3 regions of the Bradyrhizobium sp. U531 genome follow, and region 1 is predicted to be linked to each of the others. Evidence: predicted binding sites of a transcription regulator. Region 1 holds the regulator's gene; each other region holds the start of a gene.
What was found. Region 1 encodes PhoB, which activates phosphate uptake and scavenging genes when phosphate is short. Its sites were predicted from a motif close to TGTCATNNANCTGTCAT; they were not measured.

Region 1 (10,018 bases):
GACCGAGGGCGGCCTGCGCAACGCGATCGTGGGTTCGATCATCATGACCTTGATCGGCGTCGGCATCGGCGCGCCGCTCGGCCTGTTCGCCGGCACCTATCTCGCCGAATACGGCCGCAACGACAAGCTGACCTCGGTGATCCGCTTCATCAACGACATCCTGCTCTCGGCGCCCTCGATCATCATCGGCCTGTTCATCTATGGCGCGGTGGTGGTGCCGATGCGCGGCTTCTCCGCGATCGCGGGCGCGCTGGCGCTCGCCGTCATCGTGATCCCGGTCGTGCTGCGCACCACCGAGGACATGCTGCTGCTGGTGCCGAATCCGCTGCGCGAGGCAGCCTCGGCGCTCGGCCTGCCGCGCTCGCTGGTGATCAAGCGGATCGCCTATCGCGCGGCCCGGTCGGGCCTCATCACCGGCGTGCTGCTCGCCACCGCCCGCGTCGCCGGCGAGACCGCGCCGCTGCTCTTCACCGCGCTGTCGAACCAGTTCTTCAGCCTCGGCCTGAACAAGACGATGGCCAACCTGCCTGTCACCATCAACAACTTCGTGCAGAGCCCCTACGCCTATTGGAAGCAGCTCGCCTGGAGCGGCGCGCTGCTGATCACGCTCACTGTGCTTGCCCTGAACATTGGCGCCCGCATCATCGGCGCCGAGAGGACTGCAAAATGACCGATCTGTCCGTATCCGTGAGTTCGAACGCTCATCTGGCGTCGCATCCGCTGCCGGAAGCGCCCGCCAAGGTGACGGTGCGCAACCTCAACTTCTATTACGGTGAGCACCACGCGCTGAAGAACATCAACCTGACGCTCGGCGCCAACCGCGTCACGGCGTTCATCGGCCCGTCGGGCTGCGGCAAGTCCACCCTGCTGCGCATCTTCAACCGGATGTACGACCTCTATCCGGGCCAGCGCGCCACCGGCCAGCTGATGCTGGACCAGACCAACATCCTCGACCCCAAGCTCGACCTCAACCTGCTGCGCGCCCGGGTCGGCATGGTGTTCCAGAAGCCGACGCCGTTTCCGATGACGATCTACGAGAACATCGCCTTCGGCATCCGCCTCTACGAGAAGATTTCGAAGTCCGAAATGGACGGTCGCGTCGAGAAGGCGCTGCGCGGCGGCGCACTGTGGAACGAGGTCAAGGACAAGCTCAACGCCTCCGGCCTGTCGCTCTCCGGCGGCCAGCAGCAGCGCCTGTGCATCGCCCGCACCGTCGCGGTGCGCCCCGAGGTGATCCTGTTCGACGAGCCCTGCTCGGCGCTCGACCCGATCTCGACCGCCAAGGTCGAGGAGCTGATCCAGGAACTGTCCGAGAACTACACGATCGCGATCGTCACCCACAACATGCAGCAGGCGGCGCGCGTCTCCGACAAGACCGCCTTCATGTATCTCGGCGAGCTGATCGAGTTCGACGACACCAGCAAGATCTTCACGTCGCCGACCGACCGGCGCACGCAGGATTACATCACCGGCCGGTTCGGCTGAGGAGACGCAATATGGGTACCGAACATACCGCAAAGGCCTTCGACACCGACCTCCAGGAACTCACCCGCCTGGTCGCCGAGATGGGCGGCATCGCCGAGCGCATGATCGTCGATTCCGTCGACGCCCTGATCCGCCGCGATGTTCCGCTCGGCCAGCGCGTCGTTACCGTCGACGCCGAGCTCGACGCGCTGCAGAGGCGCATCGAGGAGCGTGCGGTGCTCACCATCGCCCGCCGCCAGCCGATGGCCGTCGACTTGCGCGAGATCGTCGGCGCCATGCGCGTTGCGACCGATCTCGAGCGCATCGGCGACCTCGCCAAGAACATGGGCAAGCGCGTCGCCGCGCTCGAGACCGATTTCCATCCGCTCAAGCTGTTCCGCGGCCTCGAGCACATGACCGACCTCGTGCAGCAGCAGGTCAAGAGCGTGCTCGACGCCTATGCCGCGCACGATCTGCCGGCTGCGATGGCGGTGTGGAAGGGCGACGAGGAGGTCGACGCGATCTGCACCTCGCTGTTCCGCGAGCTCCTCACCTACATGATGGAGGATCCGCGCAACATCTCGTTCTGCATCCATCTGATGTTCTGCGCCAAGAACATCGAGCGGATCGGCGACCATGCCACCAACATCGCCGAGACCGTGTTCTACATGATCGAGGGTCAGGCGATGACCGACAAGCGGCCGAAGGGCGACATGACGACCTTCGCCACGACGGTCCCCAATACCTGAAGACCTAAGGAGCCACGACCCGATGGGCGCACGCATTATGGTGGTTGAGGACGAGGAAGCTCTCACCGAGCTTCTCCGCTACAACCTCGAAGGCGACGGCTATGACGTCGAGACGGTGATGCGCGGCGACGACGCCGACACCCGGCTCAAGGAGCACATTCCCGACCTGATCGTGCTCGACTGGATGCTGCCGGGCCTGTCCGGCATCGAGCTGTGCCGGCGCCTGCGCACGCGGCCAGACACCAAGCAGCTGCCGATCATCATGCTCACCGCGCGCGGCGAGGAGAGCGAGCGGGTGCGCGGGCTCGCGACCGGCGCCGACGACTACATCGTCAAGCCGTTCTCGGTGCCCGAGCTGCTCGCGCGCGTGAAGGGCCTGCTCAGGCGCGCCAGTCCCGAGCGGCTCGCCACCGTCTTGGCCTATGGCGACATCGAACTCGACCGCGACAAGCGCCGCGTGGCGCGCTCGGGTCGGCCGATCGATCTCGGCCCGACCGAATATCGCCTGCTGGAGTTCTTCCTGGAGCATCCCGGCCGCGTGTTCTCGCGCGAGCAGCTGCTCGACAGCGTCTGGGGCCGCGACATCTACATCGACGAGCGCACCGTCGACGTCCATATCGGCCGCCTGCGCAAGCTGCTCAATCTCGGCCGCGAGCAGGACCCGATCCGCACCGTCCGCGGCGCCGGCTATGCGCTGGACGATCGTTTCGCGAAGGCGGAGCAGACGTAAGGGCGGGCGTGTTGTTGGTTCGCAGCTGCGGCCACGATCTCAGCTGTCATCCCGGGGCGCGCACAGCGCGAGCCCGGGATCCATAACCACAGGCCGTGGTTTGGCGAAGACTCGGTGTGACCATCTCGCGCAACAATTGCGCCCTGTGGTTATGGATCCCCGCGTTCGCGGGGATGACACCGAGTTGGTTGAGGCGCCGCCGAGTGACGGCTGCCGTCCTTGCAGTCAGCGAGATCAGCGACCTCAGCGCGGACCCGGCTTCGCCGGTGCGCGGCGGCGATCGGCGGCGGGCTGATACGCCACGCGCGAGTGCTGGGCGCAGTAGGGCAGGCCGGAGAGTGCCTTGCCGCCGCAGAAGAAGAAATCCGGGCTCGAGGGATCGCCGACCGGCCAGTGGCAGGTCGCCTCGTTCAATTCGAGCAGCGACAGCCGCTGGCTCATCGGCACGACGTTGTCGTAGGTAACGGGCTCGGCCTCGACTTCGACCTCGAAGGCCTGCGCCAGCGCGGTGTTGCCGCGGGCGATGGGGCGCGTCACCCGCATCATGTGCTGCGCGGGGCGCGCCTTGCGCGGTCGCGGCGCTGCCGATGAAGGGCTCTTGGCACGGCCGGACAAGCCGAGCCTGTGCACTTTGCCGATCACGGCATTGCGGGTCACATTGCCGAGCTCAGCTGCGATCTGGCTGGCCGACAATCCGGCCTCCCAGAGCTTTTTCAGCTGCTCGACGCGATCGTCGGACCAGGTCAAAACCGTCATTGCACCCTTTCCCTCGCCGCGCGGCTGCCATGCTGGCGCCCTTGCGGCGAATGCCTAAGCTTCGAAAAACCCGTGCCGCCAGAATCCCTTAAGGCTCGCCGGGCGTGTGACTGACGCCCGAACGTTTACGCCGGTACTTAAGGACTCTTGGGATCAGAACCGCTGCACGAGATGTCGTATCTGACAGCCCAAACGCTACAATATGGCGTGACTCACGCGCAAGAGTCCGCCGACTCGCTTCCACATGTTCCGTGGTGAAAAACCCGCAAAATCGCTACCGCAAGACTACGGAATCAGCGTTTCCCGAGGCTTTCCGGGTGGCATTGACACCCGTTTCACGGGGCATAAGATGGTCCCACGTGCCGCCCTTAAAAGGCGGCACGTTTCGTTTTCCGGGCCGGTCAATGGTGCGTTGCGCAATGCACGCGTCACACCGCCTCAACATCAAGTGACCGTCATGACTAACAGCGCAGCCCCGCATTTGCTCCCCGTTTTTGCCAGGGCCGACCTCGGTTTTGAGCGCGGCGAAGGCTGCTGGCTGATCGCGACCAATGGCGATCGCTATCTCGACTTCACCTCGGGCGTCGCGGTGAACGCGCTCGGCCATTGCCATCCGCATCTGGTCAAGGCGTTGCAGGAGCAGGCGACCAAGCTCTGGCATATGTCGAACCTGTTCCAGAGCCCGGACGGCGAGAAGCTCGCAAACCGCCTGTGCAACGAGAGCTTTGCGGACTTCGTGTTCTTCTGCAATTCCGGCGCCGAGGCGCTTGAGGGCGTGATCAAGCTGGTCCGCCATCATCACTCCTCCAAGGGGCACCCGGAGCGCTATCGCCTCATCACCTTCGAAGGCGCCTTCCACGGCCGCACGCTGGCGACGCTCGCCGCCACCGGCTCCGCGAAATATCTCGAGGGCTTCGGGCCGCCGATGGACGGCTTCGACCAGGTGCCGCATGGCGACATCGAGGCCGTGAAGAAGGCGATCGGGCCAGAGACAGCGGGCATTTTGATCGAGCCGATCCAGGGCGAGGGCGGCGTGCGTTCGGCGCCGCCGACGTTCCTCAAGGCATTGCGCCAGCTCTGCGACGAGAAGGGGCTGCTGCTCGCCTTCGACGAGGTACAGACCGGCATGGGTCGCAGCGGTGATCTGTTCGCCTATCGGCGCACCGGCGTCACGCCCGACGTGATGTCGCTGGCGAAGGCGCTCGGCGGCGGCTTCCCCATCGGCGCGATCCTGGCGACGTCGGAAGCGGCGGCCGGCATGGGCCCCGGATCGCACGGCTCGACCTTCGGCGGCAATCCGCTGGCGATCTCGGCGGCCAACGCCGTGCTCGACGTCATGCTCAAGCCCGGCTTCTTCGACCACGTGCAGAAGATGTCGCTGCTGCTCAAGCAGAAGCTCGCCTCCGTGATCGACCGCCATCCTGACGTCGTCAGCGAGGTGCGCGGCGAGGGCCTCCTGATCGGCATCAAGGCCGTGGTGCCCTCCGGCGATCTCGTCGCGGCCCTGCGCAACGAAAAGCTGCTTACGGTCGGCGCCGGCGACAATGTCGTTCGTTTCCTGCCGCCGTTGATCGTGACCGAGGCCGAGATCGAGGACAGCGTCATCAGGCTCGAGCGCGCCTGCACGGCGATCTCGTCCATACAGACCAAGCGGGCGGCAAGCTGATGAGCAAGTCCCCTGCCAAGGCGCCGAAGCACTTCCTCGACATCAACGAGCTGCCGCTGTCGGAGCTCAAGCGCATGCTCGCCGCTTCCTCCGCCATGAAGGCGAAGCAGAAGGCGCAGCAGCCGGTGCGGCCGCTCGAAGGCAAGACGCTGGCGATGATCTTCGAGCGTCCCTCGACGCGCACCCGCGTGTCGTTCGACGTCGGCATGCGCCAGCTCGGCGGCGAGGCGATCATGCTCACCGGCGCCGAGATGCAGCTCGGTCGCGGCGAGACCATCGCCGACACCGCGCGCGTGCTGTCGCGCTATGTCGACGCCATCATGATCCGCATCCTCAATCACGATGCGCTGTTGGAGCTTGCGGCCAACGCCACCGTGCCCGTCATCAACGGCCTGACGCGGCGCTCGCATCCATGCCAGGTGATGGCCGACCTCATGACCTATGAGGAGCATCGCGGGCCCATTGAGGGCAAGACGGTGGCCTGGACCGGCGACGACAACAACGTGCTGGCGTCCTGGGCGCATGCCGCCGAGCGCTTCAAATTCCAGCTCAACGTCGCCACCCCGCCGGAGCTCGCGCCGAAAAAGGCGATGCGCGACTTCATCAAGGCGACGGGCGCGCCGATCGTGCTCGGCACCGATCCGGAAACCGCCGTGAAGGGCGCCGATTGCGTCGTCACCGACACCTGGGTGTCGATGGGCGACAAGGAGGGCGAGCACCGCCACAACGTGCTCAAGCCCTATCAGGTCAACAGCAAGCTGATGTCGCTCGCCAAGCCCGATGCGCTGTTCATGCACTGCCTGCCTGCTCATCGCGGCGAGGAGGTCACCGACGAGGTGATCGACGGTCCGCAATCGGTGGTGTTCGACGAGGCCGAAAACCGCCTGCACGCGCAGAAGGGCATTCTGGCCTGGTGCTTCGACGCGGTGAAGTAGGCGGCTCTTATAGCCCGGATGGAGCGCAGCGAAATCCGGGTTCTCGACGCGGGTAACGACCTCCCCCGGATTGCGCTGCGCTCCATCCGGGCTACTTGGGCCGTCGTTCCGGTGACGGAATGCGAGCGCGCCTCTTTCATTTTGCACCGACCGACCCCAGATAACGCCCATGATTTCCCAATCCCCTGACATGAAGACCGGGTCCGAAGGCCCGGTCCGCGCGCCGTCCGCGGTTCCGATCGACGATGCCGTGCTGCCCTACGAGGTCGATGCGCTCGACGTGCGTGGCCGCCTGGTGCGCCTCGGGCCGGCGCTCGACGACATCCTGACCAAGCACGATTATCCCGCGCCCGTGGGCAAGCTGCTCGGCGAGGCCATCGTGCTGACGACGCTGCTCGGCTCGGCGCTGAAATTCGAGGGCCGCTTCATCCTGCAGGCCCAGACCGACGGCCCGGTGTCCTTCCTGGTGGTGGACTATCAGGCGCCGGATCGCCTGCGCGCCTATGCGCGCTTCGATGCCGAGCGCCTTGGCGAGGCCAAAGACTCCGGCACGCTGCTCGGCCACGGCCATCTCGCCATGACCATCGACCAGGGCCCCGACATGAGCCGCTACCAGGGCCTGGTCGCGCTCGACGGTGGCAGCCTCGAAGACGCCGCCCACGAATATTTCCTGCGCTCCGAGCAGATCCCGACCAAGGTGCGTCTCGCGGTCGGCGAGGAGTGGCGCTCCAACGACGGCGGCAAGCATCGCTGGCGCGCCGGCGGCATGCTGATGCAGTTTCTGCCGAAGGCGCCGGAGCGCGCGCGGCAGGCGGACTTGCATCCCGGCGACGCCCCTGATGGCGTCGAGGTTCACGCGGTCGCGGAGGACGATGCCTGGGTCGAGGCGCGCTCGCTGATCGAGACCGTCGAGGACGTCGAGCTGATCGACCCCGAGCTCTCTGGCGAGCGGCTGCTGTTCCGCCTGTTCCACGAGCGCGGCGTGCGCGTGTTCAACCCGATCGATCTCAAGGCGCAATGCTCCTGCTCGCGCGACGCGGTCGCCTCGATGCTCAAGAGCTTCTCGTCCGACGATCGCGCCGCGATGGTCAAGGACGACAAGGTGGTGGTGACCTGCGAGTTCTGCAGCTCGGTCTACCAGTTCACGCCGGATGAAGCGGGCGTGGAAGACGCATAGCCAGCTCTCGTAGGGTGGGCAAAGGCGCACTTGCGCCGTGCCCACGAATTCTCTCGATCGCGAAAGCTACGTGGGCACGCTTCGCATTGCCCACCCTACCGCGCCGACTGTGGTCGCCCCCCTGTCAACCGGCTTGCGCAAAAATATTCCACTTTACCGAAATTCGGTTTCGGCGTATCACTCGCCCATCCCGGCTCACCAGGAGGGGCGATCTCGAGGTCGTCTTGATCGCGAGCCGGGCTTGCGGTGGACGCGGCAGCGTCGGCACGAGATGGGGCGGGCAGGGCAGGGTGTCCCTGTGAGCCCGAACCCCGCGTGCGGACGAGCGGCGCTGTGAAGTTCGTCTCGCCATGTTTGTCCGGCAACGTCGACAAGGCCGGGAGATAATGTGGTGACCAGCGAACGCGCGTACGGCAAAACCGTGTGGTCCTGGCCGTCGTTGCTACGGTCAAGCCGTTCGAAGATGCGCGCGAGCCCAACCGGGCAGACGGTATCGTCAATTCGAACGGTGAGGGAGGCCAAAGGAAAGTTCGGCTCCCGGGAGAGCACGGCATAAGCCGTCCGACCATCGCGCAGGGAAGGCCGAGTGATCGGCGCCACCTGTATGCTGCTGTGCGGTTCTTCCTGCGTGTGCATTTCGCGCAGCGGACCGCGGGTGCGATGTCGGCACCCGGCCTTCCCTGCGCCCTCCTGGATTTAGAGGGTGGAGCGACGATGCAAAGCTCGGGCGAACAAGCCGCGAGAACGCGAAAGCATGTCCGCCAACCCCACTCAGTGTCATCGCCCGCCTTGTGCGCGATTGCGCACGGGGGCGGGCGATCCAGTACTCCGAGACCGCAGTGATTGAGCCGAGAAGCCGCAGCGTACTGGATTCCCCGCCTTCGCGGGGAATGACAGTGTCACTTGGGGAGGCAGCCCGTCACCTCATCCACCGTCATTGCGAGCGCAGCGAAGCAATCCAGACTGCCAACGCGGAGGGACTCTGGATTGCTTCGCTGCGCTCGCAATGACGTTGAGAGAGCCTGTGCTCACACCCACCGCTCTCGTGCCCGGGACGCAGCGCAGCGCTCTTCCGGTGCGCTGCAGAGCCGGGGCCCATCTCGCCGCGGCTTTCCATGTGGCCTGCTGGGTCCCGGCTCTGCGCAGCAACGCTTCGCGTTGCGGCGCGTCCGGGACACGAGAGCGACGCCCCTAATTCAACACCCGCTTGTTGTCCGGGCTGTCCAGCGAAAACGCCGGCACGTCGATCTCGAAGCGTTCGCCGCTTTCGGTGACCATCTGGTAGCGGCCGGTCATGAAGCCGGAGGCGGTGGAGAGCGGGACGCCGGAGGTGTATTCGAAGCGCTCGCCGGGGGCCAGGATCGGCTGCTCGCCGACCACGCCCTCGCCCTTGACCTCCTGCTGGCGGCCGGAGGCGTCGGTGATGATCCAGTGCCGCGTCTTGAGCTGCACCGTCTCCTCGCCCGAATTGGTGATGACGATGGTGTAGGACCAGAAATAGCGGGAACGGTCGGCCGAGGACTGTTCCGGAACAAAGTTCGGCTCGACGGTCACTTCGATGTGGCGGGTCACGGCGCGGTACATGGTTGCTACCATACCGAAATCCGGCTCCGGAACCAAACGCCGCGGCCGGCTTTGGCGACATCGTCCCGCCAGAATTCGAAGAGAAGGACACCCCCGAGGGCAGCACCCGAAAAAGGGAACGCCCCACGATCATCCGGCCGCTTTGCGAGATGGCGACCGGACCAGTACACTCCTGAAGACGTCGCGATTTGCGGAAGGGTTTTTGGCCCCCGATGACCATTGCCGACCAAGTGACGGGATCGACGATCGCGGGAACCGCCAAGCCTGCCGACGGCACGATTGCCGACAGCAAGCCGGCGGCAGCCAAGCCGCGCGCGCGGGCGCCGGCCATCACGCTGCCCGCCATCGGCGAGCGCGAGCTCCGGCTCGATTTGTTCCGCGGCCTCGCGCTGTGGCTGATCTTCATCGACCATCTGCCGCCGAGCCTCCTGACCTGGTTCACGATCCGCAATTACGGCTTCAGCGACGCCACCGAGATCTTCATCTTCATCTCCGGCTACACCGCCGCCTTCGTCTACGGCAGGGCGATGCTGGAGAGCGGGGTGGCCATCGCCACCGCGCGCATCCTGCGCAGGGTCTGGCAGATCTACGTCGCCCACGTCTTCCTGTTCACGATCTTCCTCGCCGAAATCTCCTATGTGGCGACCCGCTTCGAGAACCCGCTCTACACCGAAGAGATGGGGATCATGGATTTCCTCAAGCAGCCCGACGTCACCATCGTGCAGGCGCTGCTGCTGCGCTTCCGCCCCGTCAACATGGACGTGCTGCCGCTCTACATCGTGTTGATGCTGGCGCTGCCCCTGATCCTGTGGTCGATGAAGTGGCGGCCCGACGTCACGCTCGGCCTCTCGGTCGTGCTCTACGCGGTCACCTGGGAATACGACCTCTACCTCTCGGCCTATCCGAACGGCTTCTGGGCCTTCAATCCCTTCGCCTGGCAATTGCTGTTCGTGTTCG
Region 2 (10,018 bases), on a different contig from region 1:
CGCCCAACACCGTGCACTGGACTTACGACACCTACATGCTGGCCCACACCACCGGCCAGGCGCTGGTGAAGGCGGGCGGCGACAGCTGGTTCTTCCTGACCGCGGACTACGCCTTCGGCGCCGCGCTCGAGCGCGATACCAGCGCGGTCGTCACCGCCAACGGCGGCAAGGTGGTCGGCGGCGTCAAGCATCCGCTGAACACGCCGGACTTCTCCTCCTTCCTGCTGCAGGCGCAGGCGTCCAAGGCCAAGATCATCGGCCTTGCCAATGCGGGCGGCGACACCACCAACACGATCAAGCAGGCGGCCGAGTTCGGCATCGGCAAGGGCGGTCAAAAGCTTGCCGCGCTGTTGCTCTTCCTCACTGACGTCAAGGCGATCGGCCTCGAGACGGCACAGGGCCTCAACTTCACCGAGACGTTCTATTGGGACCTGAACGACCAGACCCGGGCGTTCTCCAAGCGCTTCGGCGAGAAGATGAAGAACGGCGCGATGCCGACCATGGTGCAGGCCGGCGTCTATGCGGGCGTGCGTCATTACCTCAAGGCGCTCGAAGCGCTGGGCGGCAATCCTCATGACGGCGTCAAGGTCGTCGAGAAGATGAAGTCGATGCCGACCGAGGACGAGTTGTTCGGCAAGGGCGAGATCCAGCCCAACGGTCGCACCATCCACAGCGCCTATCTGTTCGAGGTGAAGAAGCCCTCGGAGTCCAAGGGACCGTGGGACTTCTACAAGCTGGTCGGCACGGTGCCGGGCGATCAGGCGTTCACGCCGCTGTCCGAGAGCAAGTGCCCGCTGCTCAAGAAGTAAGATAACGGCCCGCAGGCCTTCAAGGCCTGCGGGCGACTTTCAAGTGAACGCCGAAGGGACCGGGTGCGGGATCGATGCAGGCTCTATACGCTCAGCTACTGGTGGGACTGATCAACGGCTCGTTCTACGCGCTGCTCAGTCTCGGGCTCGCCGTGATCTTCGGCATGCTCAACATCATCAATTTCGCCCACGGCGCGCTCTACATGATGGGCGCCTTCGTCGCCTATTTCCTGCTGAATCTCGGCGGCATCAACTATTGGTGGGCGCTGCTGCTGGCCCCCATCATCGTCGGCATCTTCGGCATGATCCTGGAACGGACCATGCTGCAATGGCTGACCGGGCTCGACCACCTTTACGGCCTGCTGCTCACCTTCGGCATCGCGCTGATTGTGCAGGGCGTGTTCCAGAACTATTTCGGCTCCTCCGGCCTGCCTTACGCCATTCCGGACCAGCTCAAGGGCGGCATGAATCTCGGCTTCATGTTCCTGCCGATCTATCGCGGCTGGGTGGTCATCTTCTCGCTGGTGGTGTGCATTTCCACCTGGTTCCTGATCGAGAAGACCCAGCTCGGCGCCTACCTGCGCGCCGCCACGGAAAACCCGACGCTGGTTCGCGCCTTCGGCATCAACGTGCCGCGCATGATCACGCTCACCTACGGCCTCGGCGTCGGCCTTGCCGCGCTCGCCGGCGTGCTGTCGGCGCCGATCAACCAGGTGCGGCCGCTGATGGGCGCCGACCTCATCATCGTCGTGTTCGCGGTGGTCGTGATCGGCGGCATGGGTTCGATCATGGGCTCCATCATTACCGGCTTCGCGCTCGGTGTGATCGAGGGCCTGACCAAATATTTCTACCCGGAGGCCTCCAACACCGTCGTCTTCGTGCTGATGGTGCTGGTGCTCCTGGTGAAGCCAACGGGACTGACGGGAAGGGCGGCCTGATATGACAACCCTGACGGACGACACGATTCCGGCAACCCCGCGCGCGATGCGCGACGAGATGATCGTTTTCGTGGTGATGGCGCTGCTGCTGGCATCGGTGCCATTCACGGGCGTCTACCCGTTCTTCGTGATGCAGGCGCTGTGCTTTGCGCTGCTCGCCTGCGCCTTCAACCTCCTGATCGGCTATGGTGGTCTGCTGTCGTTCGGCCACGCGATGTTCATGGGCACCGCCGGCTATTGCAGCGCGCATGCGCTGAAAGTGTGGGCGCTGCCACCTGAACTCGGCATCCTCGTCGGGATCGCGGCCGCGTTCGGCCTGTCGCTCATCACCGGCTACATCTCGATCCGCCGGCAGGGCATCTATTTCTCGATGATCACGCTGGCGCTGTCGCAGCTGCTCTACTTCATCTATCTCCAGGCGCCCTTCACCCATGGCGAGGACGGCATCCAGGGCATCCCGCAGGGACGCATGTTCGGTGTGTTGGATCTCTCCAAGCCGACGGTGCTCTATTACGTCGTGCTGGTCGGCTTCCTCGCCGGCTTCCTGCTGATCTTCCGCATCATCAACTCGCCGTTCGGCGAGGTGCTGAAGTCGATCCGCGAGAACGAGCAGCGCGCCATCTCCCTCGGTTACCGCACCGACCAGTACAAGTTCCTGGCGTTCGTCCTGTCCGGCACGCTGGCCGGTTTCGCCGGTGCGCTGAAGGTGTTCGTGGCGCAGAACGCCTCGCTCACCGACGTGCATTGGTCGATGTCGGGCGAGGTCGTGCTGATGACGCTGGTCGGCGGCCTCGGTACCATCTTCGGCCCCGTGGTCGGCGCCTTCGTGATCATCGCCATGCAGCAATATCTTGCCGGGTTCGGCCAGTGGGTGACGGTGATCCAGGGCTCGATCTTCGTGATCTGCGTGCTCACCTTCCGTCGCGGCGTCATCGGCGAAATCGCGCATTACTTCCGGCGCTCGCTCTAAATTATTGATATCGCGCCAGTTTCGCTGGCGCGATAATCCGGTGGATGATCCGGCTCCGCGGGCGTGAGATGACACGCACGCGGATCGAAAATGGTCTATGACAGTTTCATGACGGCCCGTTCGGGCCGGGCCATTTCCAACCGGTAGCCTTTCCTCATGATGCGATGGTTTCGCGCGTTCCTGCCCAAGGAAGAACGGTTCTTCGACCTGTTCGACCGCCATGCCCAGACGGTGATCCAGGGCGCGATCGCGCTGCAGGGCGTGCTGAACGGGGGTGAGGAGACGCCGGTCTATTGCCAGCGCGTCAACCAGTTCGAGAACGACGCCGACAACATCACCCGTGAGGTGCTGACGGCGGTGCGCCGCACCTTCATCACCCCGTTCGATCGTGGCGACATCAAGAACCTGATCACCTCGATGGACGACGCCATCGACCAGATGCAGCAGACGGCCAAGGCCGTGATGCTGTTCGAAGTCCGCACCTTCGAGCCGCCGATGCGCGAGATCGGCGGGCTCTTGATCGAATGCGCCAATCTGGTGGGACGCGCGCTGCCGCTGATGCAGTCGATCGGCCCGAACGTCGCCATGCTGACCGCGATCACGGAAGAGCTGACCAAGCTGGAGGGACGCGTCGACGACCTCCATGACATCGGCCTGAAGGAGCTGTTCCTCAAGCACCGCGAAGGCAGCGCGATGAATTTCATCGTCGGCGTCGAGATCTACGACCATCTGGAGAAGGTGGCCGATCGCTTCGACGACGTTGCGAACGAGATCAACAGCATCGTCATCGAGCAAGTGTAGGGCAGGGCTGCTGTGGACGCTGCGCTCGGTCTTCCCGTCCTGGTCGGCTTGATCGCCGTCGCGCTGCTGTTCGACTTCCTGAACGGCCTGCACGACGCCGCCAATTCGATCGCGACCATCGTCTCGACCCGCGTGCTGCGGCCGCAATTCGCGGTGTTCTGGGCCGCGTTCTTCAATTTCGTCGCCTTCATGGTGTTCGGGCTGCACGTCGCCCAGACCATCGGCACCGGCATCATCGATCCCGCGATCGTCGACGCCCAGGTGATCTTCGCGGCGCTGGTCGGGGCCATCGTCTGGAACCTGGTGACCTGGGCGCTCGGCATCCCGTCCTCGTCGTCGCACGCGCTGATCGGGGGGCTGTTCGGTGCGGGCGTGGCCAAAGCCGGGATCTCCGCGACGGTCTGGAGCGGATTGTCCAAGACGGTGATTGCAATCGTGCTGTCGCCGCTCGTCGGGTTCCTGCTGGCGATGGTGCTGGTTGCGATCGTGTCCTGGGCGTCGGTACGATCCACGCCCTTTGCGGTGGACCGCGCCTTCCGCATCCTGCAATTCGCCTCCGCCTCGCTTTATTCGCTCGGCCATGGCGGCAACGACGCGCAGAAGACCATGGGCATCATTGCCGTGCTGCTCTATTCGCAGGGCCATCTCGGCGGCGAATTCTTCGTACCGTTCTGGGTGGTGCTTTCGTGCCAGGCGGCGATGGCGATGGGAACGCTGATGGGCGGCTGGCGCATCGTCCGCACCATGGGCCTGCGCATCACCAAGCTGACGCCGATGCAGGGTTTTTGCGCGGAAACCGGCGGCGCCGCCACCCTGTTCATGGCGACGTTCCTCGGGGTTCCCGTGTCGACCACCCACACCATCACCGGCGCGATCGTCGGCGTCGGCGCCGCCCGCCGCCTCTCGGCGGTGCGCTGGAACGTCGCCAGTTCGATCGTCTATGCCTGGGTCATTACGATGCCGGCATCGGCCATCGTCGCGGCGCTGACCTGGTGGGCCGTCACGATTTTCGTCAAGTAACCAGCTTCAGCCCGACGATCCCGGCGACGATCAGCCCGATGCTGGCAAGGCGGAGCGCCGTGGCCGGCTCCCCGAACAGGATAATGCCGAGTGTCGCGGTACCGACCGCGCCGATCCCGGTCCAGACCGCATAGGCGGTTCCGACCGGCAGCGATTTCAAGGCGAGGCCGAGCAGGATGACGCTGCCGGCCATGGCCGTGAGCGTGATCACGGACGGAACGAGCCTGCTGAACCCTTCCGTGTATTTCAGGCCGATGGCCCAGGTGATCTCGAGAAGACCAGCGACGAACAGGATGCTCCAGGCCATGACGACCCTCCATTCAAGGCAGGGGCGTCCCCGCGGCTGACATGCTGATGGGCGGGGAGGTCGTCCTCCCCCAAGGCCAGTATGGCCAAGGCCGATATGGGGCTGGCCGGAAGGCCTCGCAATCACCAAATGAGGCTTGATCAGGCCCGTTTTCCCTGCCACACGCTGCCGCCATGTCCGACATCGCCACCACCACAGCCGAATCGCCGGCCCGTTCCCCGCTTGCGGCCGAAGTGGCGCGGCGGCGCACCTTTGCGATCATCTCGCATCCGGACGCCGGCAAGACCACGCTGACCGAAAAACTGCTGCTGTTCGGCGGCGCCATCAACCTTGCCGGTCAGGTCAAGGCCAAGGGCGAGCGGCGCAACACGCGCTCGGACTGGATGAAGATCGAGCGCGAGCGCGGCATCTCTGTCGTGACCTCGGTGATGACCTTCGAGTTCGAGGGGCTCGTCTTCAACCTCCTGGACACGCCGGGCCACGAGGACTTTTCGGAAGACACCTATCGCACGCTGACGGCGGTCGATTCCGCCGTCATGGTGATCGACGCCGCCAAGGGCATCGAGGCGCGCACCCGAAAGCTGTTCGAGGTGTGCCGTCTTCGCGATATCCCGATCATCACCTTCATCAACAAGATGGACCGCGAGAGCCGCGACGTGTTCGAGCTGCTCGACGAGATCGAGAAGACGCTGGCGCTCGACACCACGCCGATGACCTGGCCGGTCGGCCGCGGCCGCGACTTCCTCGGCACCTATGACGTCATCAATGGCGGTGTGCGTCTGCTCGAAGGTGGCGGCGCCAAGACCGGCGCTGCCCAGCAAATCGAGATCGCCGAGCTTGCCAAGCTCAACGCCAATCTCGACGCATCGGCGGTGAAGGACGAGCTCGAGCTCGTCACCGAAGCGTCAAAACCGTTCGAGCTCGAAGCTTTCCGCGAAGGCCATCTGACTCCGGTCTATTTCGGCAGCGCGCTGCGCAATTTCGGCGTCGGCGATCTGCTCGAAGGCCTCGGCAAGTTCGCGCCCGAACCTCGCGCGCAGGACAGCGACCAGCGCAAGGTCGAGGCCACCGATCCGCGCATGAGCGCCTTCGTGTTCAAGATCCAGGCCAACATGGATCCGAACCATCGCGACCGCATCGCCTTTGCGCGCCTCTGCTCCGGCAAGCTCAGCCGCGGCATGAAGGCCAAGCTCGTGCGCACCGGCAAGAGCATGCCGCTGTCGAGCCCGCAATTCTTCTTCGCCCAGGACCGCTCCGTCGCGGACGAGGCCTTCGCCGGCGACGTCGTCGGCATCCCCAATCACGGCACGCTGCGCATCGGCGACACGCTGACCGAGGGCGAGGATTTCAACTTCGTCGGGGTGCCGAGCTTCGCGCCGGAAATCGTCCGCCGCGTCCGTCTCACCGACGCGATGAAGGCGAAGAAGCTGAAGGAAGCGCTGCAGCAGATGTCGGAAGAGGGCGTGGTGCAGGTGTTCCGCCCGCGCGACGGCGCCCCGGCACTGGTCGGCGTTGTCGGCGCGCTGCAGCTCGACGTGCTCAAGGCGCGGCTCGAGGCGGAATATTCGCTGCCGGTCGAGTTCGAGGTGAGCGAGTTCCAGCTCGCGCGCTGGGTTGCCTCGGAGGACCGCAAGAAGCTCGACACCTTCCTCGCCGCCAATACCTCCAGCATCGCCGACGACGTCGACGGTGATCCCGTTTATCTGGCGCGGAACGAATTTTATCTCGGCTATACCAAGGAGCGCGCCGAGGGCATCGAGTTCACCAACGTCAAGGACGTCAAGAAGAGGGGGTAGGGGGGCGGTCGTTGCGCTCACCCCTGCGGCCACACCATTGCTGTCATTCCCCGCGAAGGCGGGGAATCCAGTACGCCGCAGCCTATCGGTTTCATCTCCGCCGTCACGGAGTACTGGGTCGCCCGGCCCTAGTGCGCAATTGCGCACTGGCCGGGCGACGACACCGAAGTTGAACGCGAGCATGTGACCGCGTGTGGGCTTGACGTGTTCATTCGCGATGCCACGTTCGCATCATGTGGCGCAGCATTCTCGTCATCATCCTGCTGGCGATCTCGACAGCCCCAGCCGACGCTCGGCCGCGGCAGATCAATCCGATCCCGTTCGCCCATGAGCCGTGCAGCGTACTCGACGGCAGGCCCTGCACGCCGTCTTATTGCAGTCCGCTCGAACCCGGGCCCTGTATTCCCGAGATCGACTATCCCTATGGCCAGAACCTCCAGCTCACCATCCAGAGCGTTCCATCGGAGGCCGATCGCGCCAAGTACCGGAAGCCCGATCATGATCTCGATACGATCGGCGATCTCTTTGCCGCGTTGCGCAGTTGCTGGTCGCCGCCATCGGACAATGCGCGCGCGGGCATGCAGATGTCGGTGCGTTTCAGCTTCAACAGGGATGGCGGCCTGGTTGGCCCGCCGCGTCTCACCTTCGCGACGGCGAGCGTGCCCGCCGAGACCCGCACCACCTACCTCGACGCGATCAATTCATCGCTGAACGCCTGCCTGCCGCTGAAATTCACCGGTGGGCTCGGTGGCGCGCTGGCCGGGCGGCCGATCGCGATCCGTTATGTCGACAATCGCGAGCTCGGCAAGTAGCGCGTCAGTTGCGAGCGTCGGCCAATCGATGATACGCCATTGGCGGGGGCTGCTTTTGCGGGGAGGATGTCGTGGGTCTGCTGGTCATGATCCTGGGGCTGGTGCTGTTTTTCGCGGCCCATGTTTTCACAACCAAACGAGACGCGCGCGCGCGGGCGATCGCGAAGCTGGGCGAGGGGACCTACAAGCTCCTCTACACCGTGGTCTCGCTTGCGGGCCTCGCGCTGATCGTCTGGGGCTTCGCCCATTACCGCAGTTCGGGCTGGATCGACGTCTGGTATCCCCCGAAGGCGATGAAGCACATCACGGTCGCGCTGATGCTGCCCGCGGTGATCATGGTGGTGGCCTCCTATCTGCGCGGCCGCATCTATGCGGCGCTGAAGCATCCGATGCTGGCCGGCGTCAAGCTGTGGGCCGCGGCGCATCTTCTGGCCAATGGCGATCTCGGCTCCATCATCCTGTTCGGCTCGTTCCTGGGCTGGGCGGTCTATGACCGCATCTCGCTGAAGCATCGCGCCGACGCCGGCGGCCCGCCCATTCCGGTGGGCGGCGTCAGCAACGACCTGATCGCGATCGCGGTCGGCCTCGTTGCCTATCTGGCCCTGGCGTTCGCGTTCCATCCGGTCGTGATCGGCGTGCCGGTCGTGGGCGTGTAGCGGGGGATCCGGACCCGAAAGGGCCAGCGGATCAGCGCAAGACCGTTCCGCGCAGCCGTGTGCGGAACGTGACAAAGCAACAAGCCGAGGGCGTTCCGATGGACTGGTCGCAATCTCAGATCCCGCCGATGCGGCTGGAGGCGCGGTTCGGCGATCGGGTGGTGCCGGCGTTCTGCGACCGGCCCGCGAGCCTGTGGGCGATGATCGCGGACGCCAGCGCCCGCAACGGCGATGGCGAGGCGTTGATCGCAGGCGAAGTCCGGCTGAGCTGGCGGCAGGCCGTGGAGCAGGCCAGACGGATCGCGGCGGGCTTTCGCAAGCTGGGATTGCAGCGCGGCGATCGCGTCGCGATCCTGCTCGGCAACCGCATCGAATTCCCGCTGCTGCTGTTTGCCGCCGCGCATGAGGGTCTCGTCACGGTTCTGCTCAGCACGCGCCAGCAGAAGCCGGAGATCGCCTATGTGCTGACCAATTGCGGCGCGAAGATCCTGATCCACGAAGCCTCGCTCGCCGAGCGGCTGCCCGACGCGCAGGACGTGCCTGATCTGGTGCACCGCATTGCCGTCGACGACGATCCGGCCCGATCCCGCTTCGCCGCGCTCACGGGCAACGCCCCGCCGCCGGCGCCGGTCGAGGTGAGCGAAGAGGACACCGCGATGATCCTCTACACCTCGGGCACCACGGGCAAGCCGAAGGGCGCGATGCTGGCCCATTGCAACATCGTGCATTCCTCGATGGTGTTCGTGTCCTGCCTGCAATTGACGCAAGCGGATCGCTCGATCGCCGCGGTGCCGCTCGGCCATGTCACCGGCGTCGTCGCCAACATCACGACCATGATCCGCAGCCGTGGCGCGCTAATCATCATGCCCGAGTTCAAGGCCGCCGATTACCTCAAGCTCGCCGCGCGCGAGCGCGTCACCTACACGGTGATGGTGCCGGCGATGTACAATCTCTGCCTGCTGCAGCCCGATTTCGACGGTTACGATCTGTCGAGCTGGCGCATCGGCGGCTTCGGCGGGGCGCCGATGCCGGTCGCGACCATCGAGAAGCTCAAGGCGGCGATCCCGGGTCTGAAGCTGATGAACTGCTACGGCGCGACCGAGACCACGTCGCCCTCGACGATCATGCCGGGCGAGCTGACCGAGAGCCACATCGACAGCGTCGGCCTGCCGTGCCCCGGCGCGCGCATCGTTGCGATGGATCCGGATGGACGCGAGCTGCCGCCCGGCGAGATCGGCGAGCTCTGGATCCAGGGCGCCTCCGTCATCAAGGGCTATTGGAATAATCCGACGGCCACGGCTGAAAGCTTCACCAGCGGATTCTGGCACTCGGGCGATCTCGGCTCGGTCGATGCGGAAGGGTTCGTCCGCGTGTTCGACCGGCAGAAGGACATGATCAATCGCGCCGGCCTGAAGATCTATTCGGCCGAGGTCGAATCCGTGCTGGCCGGCCATCCCGCCGTGGTCGAGAGCGCGATCATCGCCAAGGCCTGCCCGGTGCTGGGCGAGCGCGTCCACGCCGTGGTGGTGACGCGCGGACCGGTGGCGGATGCGGACCTGCGGGCGTGGTGCGCCGAGCGTCTGTCCGACTACAAGGTTCCCGAGACGCTGGAGATCACGGCCGACCCGTTGCCGCGCAATGCCAATGGCAAGGTCCTGAAGCGGCAGCTCCGGGAGCTCTGGGGAGCCTGAGTCGGGGCAGGGCCATCCGGCTCTCCCGGGTGGTTAACGCCTTGATCGGGCTCGCTTTGCCTTGCCAGCGCCATATCATTAGGGTACCTCGCCGCGACGTGGGGGACGGGATTCCTGACGCGGACGCTTCGGCGCGCGCACCCGGACGGGCATGGGATTAGCATAAGTGTCTGAATTATTTGACGAAGTCGACGAGGAAGTACGTCGCGAACAGCTCA
Region 3 (10,018 bases), on a different contig from region 1:
GGCAAAAAGCAAATCGACTTCTCGATCAAAACCGTTCATCGCGAGAAGCTCGTTAAAGAGGACGAATTTCCCGGCAATCTCTCAATTGGTACTGCTGTGCCGTTGGAGATCAGCTGGAAGCCAGGGGAGTTCGAGATCGCATTTGGCAACCGAAACAAAACTTACAAGACCGCCTTCAGACCCAGGTTCGCATATTTGGCGTGCAGTACAGCGGCGGGAACATTCGAGAGCATTGAAACTCGGTATGATACCAAGACCGACGCGTGTGATGAAGCATTGACCTCACTCAACCTGCGCCAGGACCAAGGCTCCGCAAGAGATACTGAGCTCACGGCCGCGTACCGGAAGGAACGAGATGGTGGCAATCGTCAACAAGCACAGAAGCTTTATTGCGATATGAGGGCGATCACAATCAAAGATCAAACTGAGAGACTTGAGATTTTCAAGAGCGTTATGCGTCTCTGCGCGCGCGACCGGATCTCGACTCGCTGCGATCTCAATTGTCGAATCCGCGACCTGCAGGCCGAGCTCAAGGTTGCGAACAAAGAATGCGGAGAAGACGCCACCTCCCGTTCCACCACTGACAAGCTTCGTCAGCCACCGCCGGCTGAATCCACGCCTGTAGCACCGCCATCCCCCAGCAGTTGGCCGACTGAAGGCAAACGTATCCCTAATTTCTATGGCACCACGTGGTAGCCGGCGATTTTCTAGAGTCCGATGACGGCCCATCACGCCGGCATGATCGCCAACGAACTGCGGGCTGCCTCAAGGCCTTTCGCGGCGGAGGTGGTGAAATGTCCTCCGTCGTGCGTTGCTTCCTGATGTCAAGCACCGACGACTACATCCTCATCGTGCTTGCCCGCGACGGCGGCCGAAGGCCGCCTATGCCACCTTAACCCACAAGGGCAGAAGGGAAGAAAACTACGCCGCCAGCCCACTCTCGACAGGTGCGAACTCCAACCCGAGGCTCTCCGCCACCGCCTTGTTGGTAATGCGGCCGCGGTGCACGTTCAGGCCGTTGCGCAGATGCGGATTTTCCAGCACCGCGGCAAAGCCCTTGTTCGCCAGCATCAAGCCGAACGGCAGCGTCGCGTTGTTCAGCGCCTGGCTCGAGGTCACCGGCACCGCGCCCGGCATGTTGGCGACGCAATAATGCACGACGCCGTCCACCTCATAAGTCGGATCAGCATGCGTTGTCGGATGCGAGGTTTCGAAGCAACCACCCTGATCGATCGCGACGTCGACCAGCACGGCGCCGGGCCGCATCGACTTGAGCATGGCGCGCGTGACGAGCTTCGGCGCGCTTGCCCCCGGCACCAGCACCGCGCCGATCACGACGTCGGCGGCGAACACCTCCTCCTCGACCGACTCGATGGTGGAAAAACGAGTCCGCACGCGTCCGGCAAAGAGATCGTCCAGTTCACGCAGGCGCGGAATCGAGCGGTCGATCACGGTCACTTCCGCACCCAGCCCCGCGGCCATGCGTGCCGCTTGCGTCCCCACCACACCGCCGCCGAGCACGACGACGCGCGCCGGCTGCACGCCGGGCACTCCGCCGAGCAGCAACCCGCGACCGCCGGCCGAACGTCTGAGCGCGGCGCCGGCGGCCTCGATGGCGAGGCGGCCGGCGACTTCGCTCATCGGCGCAAGCAGCGGGAGGTGACCGCTCGCGTCCGTGACGGTTTCATAGGCGATCGCGGTGCAGCCGGAGGCGAGCAGCCCCTTGGCCTGCTCAGGATCCGGCGCAAGATGAAGATAGGTGAATAGAATCTGGTCTTCCCGGAGCTGAGCCCATTCGCTCTTCTGCGGCTCCTTGACCTTCACGATCATGTCGGACTTCGCGAAGATGTCCCGGGCGTTTTCGGCAATGGCGGCCCCTGCCCGCCGGTACACCTCGTCGGATGCGCCGATGCCGGCGCCCGCACCGGTTTCGACCGTGACGTCGTGCCCGGCCGCAACATATTCGCGGACGGCTCCCGGAGTGAGCCCGACGCGATATTCCTGCACCTTGATCTCCTTGGGAATACCGACCCGCATCTTCAGCTCCTTCGCCCACATTGATTCCGCTCCTCATGGTAGCGACGGGGCCGGTTTGGTTTCGTGCAAATATCCGCTAGTTTGAACCTGCCCGCGCCGGTTTCCGGCGCCGAAATCCCCGTTTGCGCTGGAAACCGAACCTTGGCCCTCGACCGGAAAGACCTCGCGATCCTCGCGGAACTCACCACCAATGCGCGCGCCAGCCACACCGAGCTTGCCAACAAGATCGGCCTGTCGAGCACGGCGCTGGCGCGGCGACAGAAGGCGCTCGAGGACGACGGCTACATCCAGGCCTATCAGGCCGCGCTCGACCTCAACCAGTTCGGCCTTACCACCACCGTGCTGGTCCGCATCGCGCTGGAAAGCCAGAGCGACGAGGCGCTGAAGGCGTTCGAGGCGGAAGTGGTGAAATGCCCCTCCGTCGTGCGCTGCTTCCTGATGTCAGGCACCGACGACTACATCCTGATCGTGCTCGCCCGCGACATCAGGGATTTCGAACGCATCCACCGGACCGAGCTCTCCCGCCTGCCTCGTGTCGCGCGCGTTCAATCGAGCTTCGCGTTGCGTGAAATCGTCAATCGCGCCGTGCCGATCGTGGTGTTCGGCGAAGGCAAGCGCTAGCCGAGTCGGCGCCGCTGCTCTGACAACTCTGTCAAGCGCGCAGCTTCACAGTCGTTTTCATTCCCTCATCAAAGATATTTGAGATGTTGCTTCAACCGAACGGTTGAGGCGCTGGAAGCGTGTTCATCAGACCCAATTGACGGGCGCGGAGCATTGCCGGCTTCGCGATCCACGTTGTGCAAACATCATATTCGGGGTCTTCGATGTTCAAATCCAACCGTCGTGTCTTTATTCAATCCGTTGCCCTCGGCGCCGGCGTTCTGGGCGCCTCACAAACCGCGATGGCGGCTCCCGACGGACATGCCGCGGGCTACGATGTTGCTCCTGCGTCGGAATTCCTGAAGACGATCCCGCGCAAGTCCGGCGACGGCGTTGCGTTCACGGCCTCGCTCGACAAGGGACCGATCAAGGCGACGTCCGGCGGCTGGGCGCGCGAGGTGACGACCCGCACCCTTCCGCTCGCGACCGGGATCGCCGGTGCGCATCTCTTCGTCAACGCAGGCGGCGCCCGGGAAATGCACTGGCACAATTCGGCCGAGTGGGCCTACATCGTCGACGGCCATTGCCAGGTGACCGTGGTCGATCCCGAGGGCCAGCTCGAAATCGTCAATCTTGCCCCCGGCGATCTCTGGTTCTTCCCGAAAGGCCACAGCCACGCCATCCAGACCCTGGGGCCGTCGCCCTGCCACGCCATCCTCGCCTTCGATGACGGCCTCTATTCCGAGCACGGCACGTTCGGGATCAGCGACTGGATGAGCCGCTACGACGCTCCGACCCTGGCGCAGGCGCTCGGCGTGTCCACCGAGATCCTCGGCGCCAATCCGAAAGCCGAGACCTACATCATGCAGGGCGAGGTGCTCGCGCTTGACGGTCCACAGGCCAGGACGGCTCGCGCGCTCGATCGCGATCGAACGCACCGCTTTCCCCTGATGTCGCAGAAGCCGCGCGTGAACACGGCCGGCGGCCAGCTCTACGTCGCCTCGGCCAAGGAGTTTCCGGTCTCGAGCACGATGACGGGGCTGGTGCTCAAGCTGAAGCCCGGTGCGATGCACGAGCCGCATTGGCACACCAACGCCAATGAGTGGCACTACGTGCTGAAGGGGCGCACCCGCGTGACCCTCTTTGCGTTCGACAAGCGCGTTGCGGTCGCGGAGCTCTCGGCCGGGGAATGCGCGTACATCCCCGCCAATTGCGGTCATTCCATCCAGAACATCGGCAATGAGGATGCGGAAGTGATCGGCACGCTCGACAGCGGCGCCTACCACGAAAGCAGCCTCGGCGACTGGCTAGCCAAGGCGCCGCGGCACCTGCTTGCCAACAATTTCGGCGTCTCGGAGGCCGCGGTGGCGAATTTCGGGCGAAAGCGGATGGTCATCGCCAGCGCAAGTTGAACGCGCTCCCGCACGCGAACTGCAATCGTCGAACGTGCGAGACCCGACGGTCTCACACGTCGGGGACGCGCTTTGGGTCGCCGCGAAAGTTCCGCGGCGCCCACGCACCGGCTTCAGCCGAACGGTTGAAGACAGCTTTCCCATCACCGCACACACTCATGTCCAAACAAGACCCCCGACAGGGGATGCAAGTGGGAGATCGGCCATGAGCCGCCATATCGTGAAGACGATCCGAAAGGTTGCAGGTTCACTCCTTGCAATCCTGGCACTTGCGCTTGCCGCGCCAGGTTCGGCTTCGTCCAAGGAATTCGCGCCGGCCGTCGGCAGCGGTGGTTCCCCGTTCCGCGATCTCTGTCCGGCCGGTCAATATCTGGTAGGGACCAATGCCCATACCGGCGCGGTGATCGATCAGATCTCGATCACATGCGCGCCCGTGAAGCCGGACGGGACGGTCGGAGCCCTGTTTCACGGGCCGGTCCATGGCGGGCCCGGCGGAGGTACGCCGAAGGACCCATTCGACAAGAAGACGGAAAGGCGCACGACCTGCGCCGACAACGAGATCGTCAACACGATGGGACTGCTGCCCGGCACGCAGCAATCCCGCCAGGTCGTTCGCCTGATCATCTTCAATTGCGTGCTGACGACGGGGACGGAGCGGCATAACCTGGACATTGGAGATGCGCCGTTCTTCCCGACCATCTACCAGAATTGCCCTGCCGGCGAAGCGGCGATCGGCTTGCAGGGACGAGCCGGGGCTTACGTGGACGCACTCGGCCTGATCTGCGGACCGTTCACCAAAGTCGTCGCCGGAAACGGCAACGGCGCCAACCCGGGATCAGGGAGTGGAGGATGCTCGGGCCTCGCAGGCGAAGAGCTCGCCATCTGCAACGAGCATAACGTCGAACGCGCCAAACATGGCGTCGCCCCGCTGAACTGGTCACCTGATCTTGCGAAGAACGCGCAAGCCTGGGTCAATGCCTGCCATACCGCGAAGAACGACAATGGCGACGAGTTCTTCTGTCATCAAAGCACCTCCGGCTGTGGCACGGATGCCTCGTATCATTTCGGCGAAAATCTCTCGTTCGGCTGGCCCTCCCTCGGCGGAAAGGACGCCGTCGATGGCTGGTATTGCGAGATCAACGTCTATGATTTCGACCATCCGGCCGTTCAGGGCGGAAACTTGCAAGGCTGCGACAAGAACCCGAACAAGGTGACCGGCCATTTCACGCAAGTCGTGTGGCGCGGATCGACCCGGTTGGGATGCGCGCGGAATACCTGCTCGCTCGGCGGCAACACCGGTACGCTCTGGGCCTGCGAATACGATCCGCCCGGCAATTTCAATGCGGATCAGCCGGGCGTGCTCGACCAGAACGTCCCGCGGCCCATGCAGGGGCTTTCGACCCGGGTGCTCGTTGCGGGACCGCCCGCGCAGACCACCACCGCGATCATCTCGGATGTCGATCTCTACGACATCCCGGGCGGCGTCGGCAAAGTGATCGGCGTTCTCCGCAAGGGGCAGCACTTCCCGCTGGTCGGTTGCCGGGCCGATGACTGGTGCCAGCTATCGAACGGCTGGGTCTGGGGCTCGTTCATCGTGCGCAATCACGCGCCCTGATGGCGCGCCGTGCCCGGCGGGAAAACGTCAGCCCCGCTCCCGCCCGGTCGCCGTCATCCAACTGTCATCGAATGTGTCGAGAGCTGTAATCCCTGGCACATTCGGGACCGACCATGGACTATTTCAAGCGCTTCAACTTCCTGTTCGCAGCACCCGCCTTCGAAACCGACGACCTCGAGGGCATTCGCTTCAACCAGATCATCGAGGAAATCCAGCGCTCGGGCTTCGAGGTGGTCCGGGCCCGCAAGCTGGAAGACGCCGAGATCGCGGTGCAAACCGATGCCGCGATCGGCTGCATGGTGGTGGACTGGGGCAAGAAGGGCCTGGAAGGCAAGACCTCGGCCCTGATCAACCTGATGCGACGCCGCGGCCTCGACTTCCCGATCATCCTCCTGATCCGGCGCAAGCGCTTCGAAGACCTGCCGGTCGAGGTGCTCGACTTCATCGACGGCTACGTCTTCCTGTCCGAGGAGACGCCGCCCTTCATCGCCAAAAACCTGATCAGCCGGCTCAAGCAATATGCCGAGACGCTGAAGACACCGTTCTTCGGCGCCCTCGTCGACTATGCCGAGGAGGGAAATCAGCTATGGACCTGCCCAGGACACAATGGCGGCGTATTCTACAATCGCAGCCCGATCGGCCGCGTCTTCGTCGAGCATCTCGGCGAATCCGTATTCCGCGACGATCTCGACAATTCCGTGCTCGATCTCGGCGACCTCCTCACCCATGAAGGGCCGGCGCTGAAGGCACAGAAGGAAGCGGCTGCGATCTTCGGCGCGGAAAAGACCTATTTCGTGCTCAACGGCACCTCGACCTCGAACAAGGTCGCGCTCGGCGCTCTCGTCACCGACGGCGACCTCGTGTTGTTCGACCGCAACAACCACAAGGCCGCCCATCATGGCGCGCTGATGATCAACGGCGGCATCCCGGTCTATGTCCCGACCGTCCGCAACGCCTGGGGCCTGATCGGCCCGATGCGCTGGGACGCGCTCGAAGAGAAAGCCTTGCGCGAGGCGATCCGCAATCACCCGCTGGTCACGGACAAGGAGGCCTGGCGCAGGGAGCGGCCGTTCCGCGTCGCCGTCGTCGAGCAGTGCACCTATGACGGCACGATCCACAGCGCCGAGATGATCTTGAAGCGCATCGGCCATCTCTGCGAATACATCCTGTTCGACGAGGCCTGGGCCGGCTTCATGAAGTTTCATCCGCTCTATGCCGGCCGCTTCGCTATGGGACTGGCGAACCTTACCCCGGAAGCGCCGGGCATCATCGCGACGCAGTCCACCCACAAGCAGCTCGCGAGCTTTTCGCAGGCCTCGCAAATCCACATCAGGGATCGCCACATCCGCGGCCAGAAGCGGCGCGTCGAGCATCGCCGCTTCAACGAAAGCTTCATGCAGCACGCATCGACGTCCCCCTTCTATCCACTGTTCGCATCCCTGGATGTGGGCGCGCAGATGATGAAGGGCCGCTCCGGCGAAGTGTTGTGGGACGACACGATCCGGCTTGGCATCGAGCTGCGCAAGAAGATCCGCGCGATGCGCAGGGAGTTCGAGGAGAAGGAGCAAAATCCGGATCGCCGCTGGTTCTTCGAGCCCTTCGTTCCCGATCGTGTCGCCATCGCCGATGTCAGCCGTCCCGCCGCCGTGCATGACGTCGCCTGGGAAACGCTCTCAACCGACGAGCTCGCCACCAATCCCGCACTGTGGCAGCTCTCGCCTGACACCAACTGGCACGGCTTCCCCAACCTCGCGGAAGGCTTTGCCATCACCGATCCGAACAAGCTGACGCTGCTCACGCCCGGCTTCGATCGCACCACCGGCGCCTATGCCGAGCACGGCATCCCCGCGCCGGTCGTCGCGCAATATCTGCGCGAGAACCGCATCGTGCCCGAGAAGAACGACCTCAACTCCCTGCTCTTCCTGCTCACACCCGGTGTCGAAGCGAGCAAGGCCGGTACGCTGATCTCCGGCCTCGTCGCGTTCAAGCGCCTGCATGACGACAATGCGCTACTGGCGGACGCCATTCCGGAGTTCTACCAGCGCCGGCAGGCACGATATTCCGGCGTGCGCTTGCGCGATCTCTGCGGCGAGATGCATCGCTTCTTCCGCAGCGCCGACGTCAGCGCGCTCCAGGCCCGGCAGTTCATGCCTGAGCACATGCCCGAGATCGCGATGTCGCCGCGCGATGCCGCCCGCTATCTGTTCAAGAATGACGTCGACTATCTGCCGATCGAAGCGATCGCCGGCCGCATCGCCACCACGCCCTTCGTAGTCTATCCGCCCGGGATCGCCACCATCGTACCCGGCGAGCGGCTGACCGAGCGCGCCAAGCCCATGGTGGATTATCTCAGAATGTTCGAGACCTGCTTCAACAATTTTCCGGGCTTCGACGTCGAGATCCAGGGCGTCTACAAGGAGATCGATGCCAATGGCCGCATCGGGCTCTACACCTACGTCGTTGCCGAGTAGGTGCCCATGAACGAAGCAGCTGCGCGCGCAAGTGACGAACAGGTTCTGGTCCGCCCGTCACGCGAGAGCGACGTCGAGGCGATGCTGGCGATCTACCGCCATCACGTCCGCAGCGGCGTGCCGCGCGATGTCGAGGGAACCGGCGCGCCGGAGCCGGACGATCTGCGCGACCGGCGCAAGAACCTGAAGCAGACCCGCCTCCCCCATCTGGTCGCGACGTTTCGCGGCGAGGTCGTCGGCTATGCCTATGCCGTGCTGTTTCGCAAACGGCCGGCCTATCGCTACACGGCCAAGCATTCGATCTATGTCCACCACGCGCAGCTCGGCCGCGGGGTCGGACGGCGGCTGCTCCAGGAATTGATCGATGTGTGTGCGGCGGCCGGCTTCCGCCAGATGATTGGCTATATCGACGCCGACAACGCGCCCTCGCTGGCCCTGCACGAAAAGTTCGGCTTCGCGCGCGCCGGCCTGCTCTGCGGCGTCGCCTATCGCCACGGCCGCTGGTCCGACACCGTGATGGTGCAGCGCTCGCTCGGCGCCGGAACGACGGCGCCTCCGCCGGTCACCGCGCCCGGTCGATAGCCTCAGGACGGGAAGTCGGCCGGTCTCACATGGATGCGGTCGGCATGCAGCGACCAGTGATGCAACGCCTGGTCTTCGCAGAACTTTGCCTTCGCCCGCTCCTTGGCCTCGTCCTCGTCCGCGGCGTCGATCTCGAGCGTGCCCTGACAGACCTCGCACTGCCGGCCGTACTCACCGAGTACGTTCTTCATGAACCTGACGACATAAGTAGCCATGGCACCTCCTGCTGCCCCGGCGGCACTTTAGTCCCATTTTAGCGGGTCGGGGAAAGGAGATTTTGACGCGGATCAAGGCCCGCAAGGTTCCCGCCGCCCATTCAGGCGGCAGTTCGCCCTCATGTGGTGATGTCGAGCAGCGACTTTTCCGTCTCCGCGTAGGCCTGAATGACCTTCGCGTTGGCGATGAAGCTGTACTTTGCGGCCGCCAGTTGCGCGAACTCGTTGGCGATATCGACATTCGGCGCCGCGACCAGGCCATCCCCGTTGGCAAAGGGAGCGCTCGGGTCGGACTGGGCGGTATAGCTCGGGGAGACCGGCGACACCGTCGCGCTCGTACCGCCCGGGCTCGAGCCGCTCGATTGGGAAACCTGGTCGACGCGCAACGGTACGTAGGCCGCAGGAAATGTCGGGGCGATGCCCGAGCTGCCTGGCGCGGCCGACGGGCTTGATGCGCCCGACACCGGCAGCGGACCCGTCGTTTGAACATTGGCGATGTTGCTCGCGGCAACGTTGACACGCAAACTCGCCGCGGAAAGTCCGGATGACGCAATCGAGAATATGCTCATGGACCTTCAACTACAGGACAAGTGATACGCGTTCACTTACCCGAAGGATAAGATGCGGCGCTTTGCCTTTCCATCGTGGTAACCAACCGGCGCGGGCCGATCTCTGGCGCGACTACCCCGGCATCACCCCGAAGGCCTGCTTGAAACGCTTTGCGTAGGCCGGCCAGACCTCGGGATTGATGATGCGCGGCGGGCGCTTGCCGTCGAGCGTGTCCAGTACCTGCTCGGCTGCGATCCGGCCCATGTTCTGGCGCGCCTCAATCGTGACGCCGGCGGTGTGCGGGCTTGCCAGCACGTTGTCGAACTGGAGCAGCGGATGCTCCGGCGGCGGCGGCTCCTTGGACCAGACGTCGAGGCCGGCGCCCGCGATGCGCTTGTCGCGCAGCGCCTGGAGCAACGCATCCTCGTCGTGGATGAAGCCGCGCGCCGTGGTGATGAAGTAGGCGTGCGGCTGCATCAGCGCGAACTCGCGCGTGCTGATCATGTTGCGGCTGCCCTTGTCGAGCGGACAGGAGAT

Region 2: a site for PhoB is predicted at 2,815-2,831, ahead of QRQ56_RS09040 (DUF47 domain-containing protein). Genes of this name have one in related genera too.
Region 3: a site for PhoB is predicted at 5,716-5,732, ahead of QRQ56_RS32555 (Orn/Lys/Arg decarboxylase N-terminal domain-containing protein). Genes of this name have one in related genera too.

What each region holds. Positions count from the first base shown of each region.
Region 1 is NZ_JASVEN010000017.1:6,985-17,002, reverse strand. It holds gene pstA (phosphate ABC transporter permease PstA) at 1-670, shown strand, start outside; gene pstB (phosphate ABC transporter ATP-binding protein PstB) at 667-1,485, shown strand; gene phoU (phosphate signaling complex protein PhoU) at 1,497-2,213, shown strand; gene phoB (phosphate regulon transcriptional regulator PhoB) at 2,236-2,943, shown strand; gene QRQ56_RS38085 (GcrA family cell cycle regulator) at 3,187-3,699, opposite strand; gene QRQ56_RS38080 (aspartate aminotransferase family protein) at 4,157-5,365, shown strand; gene argF (ornithine carbamoyltransferase) at 5,365-6,300, shown strand; gene QRQ56_RS38070 (Hsp33 family molecular chaperone) at 6,470-7,477, shown strand; gene apaG (Co2+/Mg2+ efflux protein ApaG) at 8,669-9,061, opposite strand; gene QRQ56_RS38060 (OpgC domain-containing protein) at 9,274-10,018, shown strand, end outside.
Region 2 is NZ_JASVEN010000001.1:1,825,678-1,835,695, reverse strand. It holds gene QRQ56_RS09055 (ABC transporter substrate-binding protein) at 1-809, shown strand, start outside; gene QRQ56_RS09050 (branched-chain amino acid ABC transporter permease) at 884-1,747, shown strand; gene QRQ56_RS09045 (branched-chain amino acid ABC transporter permease) at 1,749-2,717, shown strand; gene QRQ56_RS09040 (DUF47 domain-containing protein) at 2,874-3,518, shown strand; gene QRQ56_RS09035 (inorganic phosphate transporter) at 3,531-4,538, shown strand; gene sugE (quaternary ammonium compound efflux SMR transporter SugE) at 4,531-4,845, opposite strand; gene QRQ56_RS09025 (peptide chain release factor 3) at 5,019-6,641, shown strand; gene QRQ56_RS09020 (hypothetical protein) at 6,875-7,453, shown strand; gene QRQ56_RS09015 (NnrU family protein) at 7,525-8,109, shown strand; gene QRQ56_RS09010 (class I adenylate-forming enzyme family protein) at 8,208-9,800, shown strand; gene QRQ56_RS09005 (tetratricopeptide repeat protein) at 9,967-10,018, shown strand, end outside.
Region 3 is NZ_JASVEN010000010.1:91,198-101,215, forward strand. It holds gene QRQ56_RS32530 (hypothetical protein) at 1-696, shown strand, start outside; gene ald (alanine dehydrogenase) at 922-2,037, opposite strand; gene QRQ56_RS32540 (Lrp/AsnC family transcriptional regulator) at 2,179-2,658, shown strand; gene QRQ56_RS32545 (cupin domain-containing protein) at 2,862-4,049, shown strand; gene QRQ56_RS32550 (CAP domain-containing protein) at 4,255-5,664, shown strand; gene QRQ56_RS32555 (Orn/Lys/Arg decarboxylase N-terminal domain-containing protein) at 5,778-8,135, shown strand; gene QRQ56_RS32560 (GNAT family N-acetyltransferase) at 8,142-8,717, shown strand; gene QRQ56_RS32565 (hypothetical protein) at 8,720-8,932, opposite strand; gene QRQ56_RS32570 (flagellar basal body rod protein FlgC) at 9,052-9,501, opposite strand; gene QRQ56_RS32575 (hydroxyacid dehydrogenase) at 9,614-10,018, opposite strand, start outside.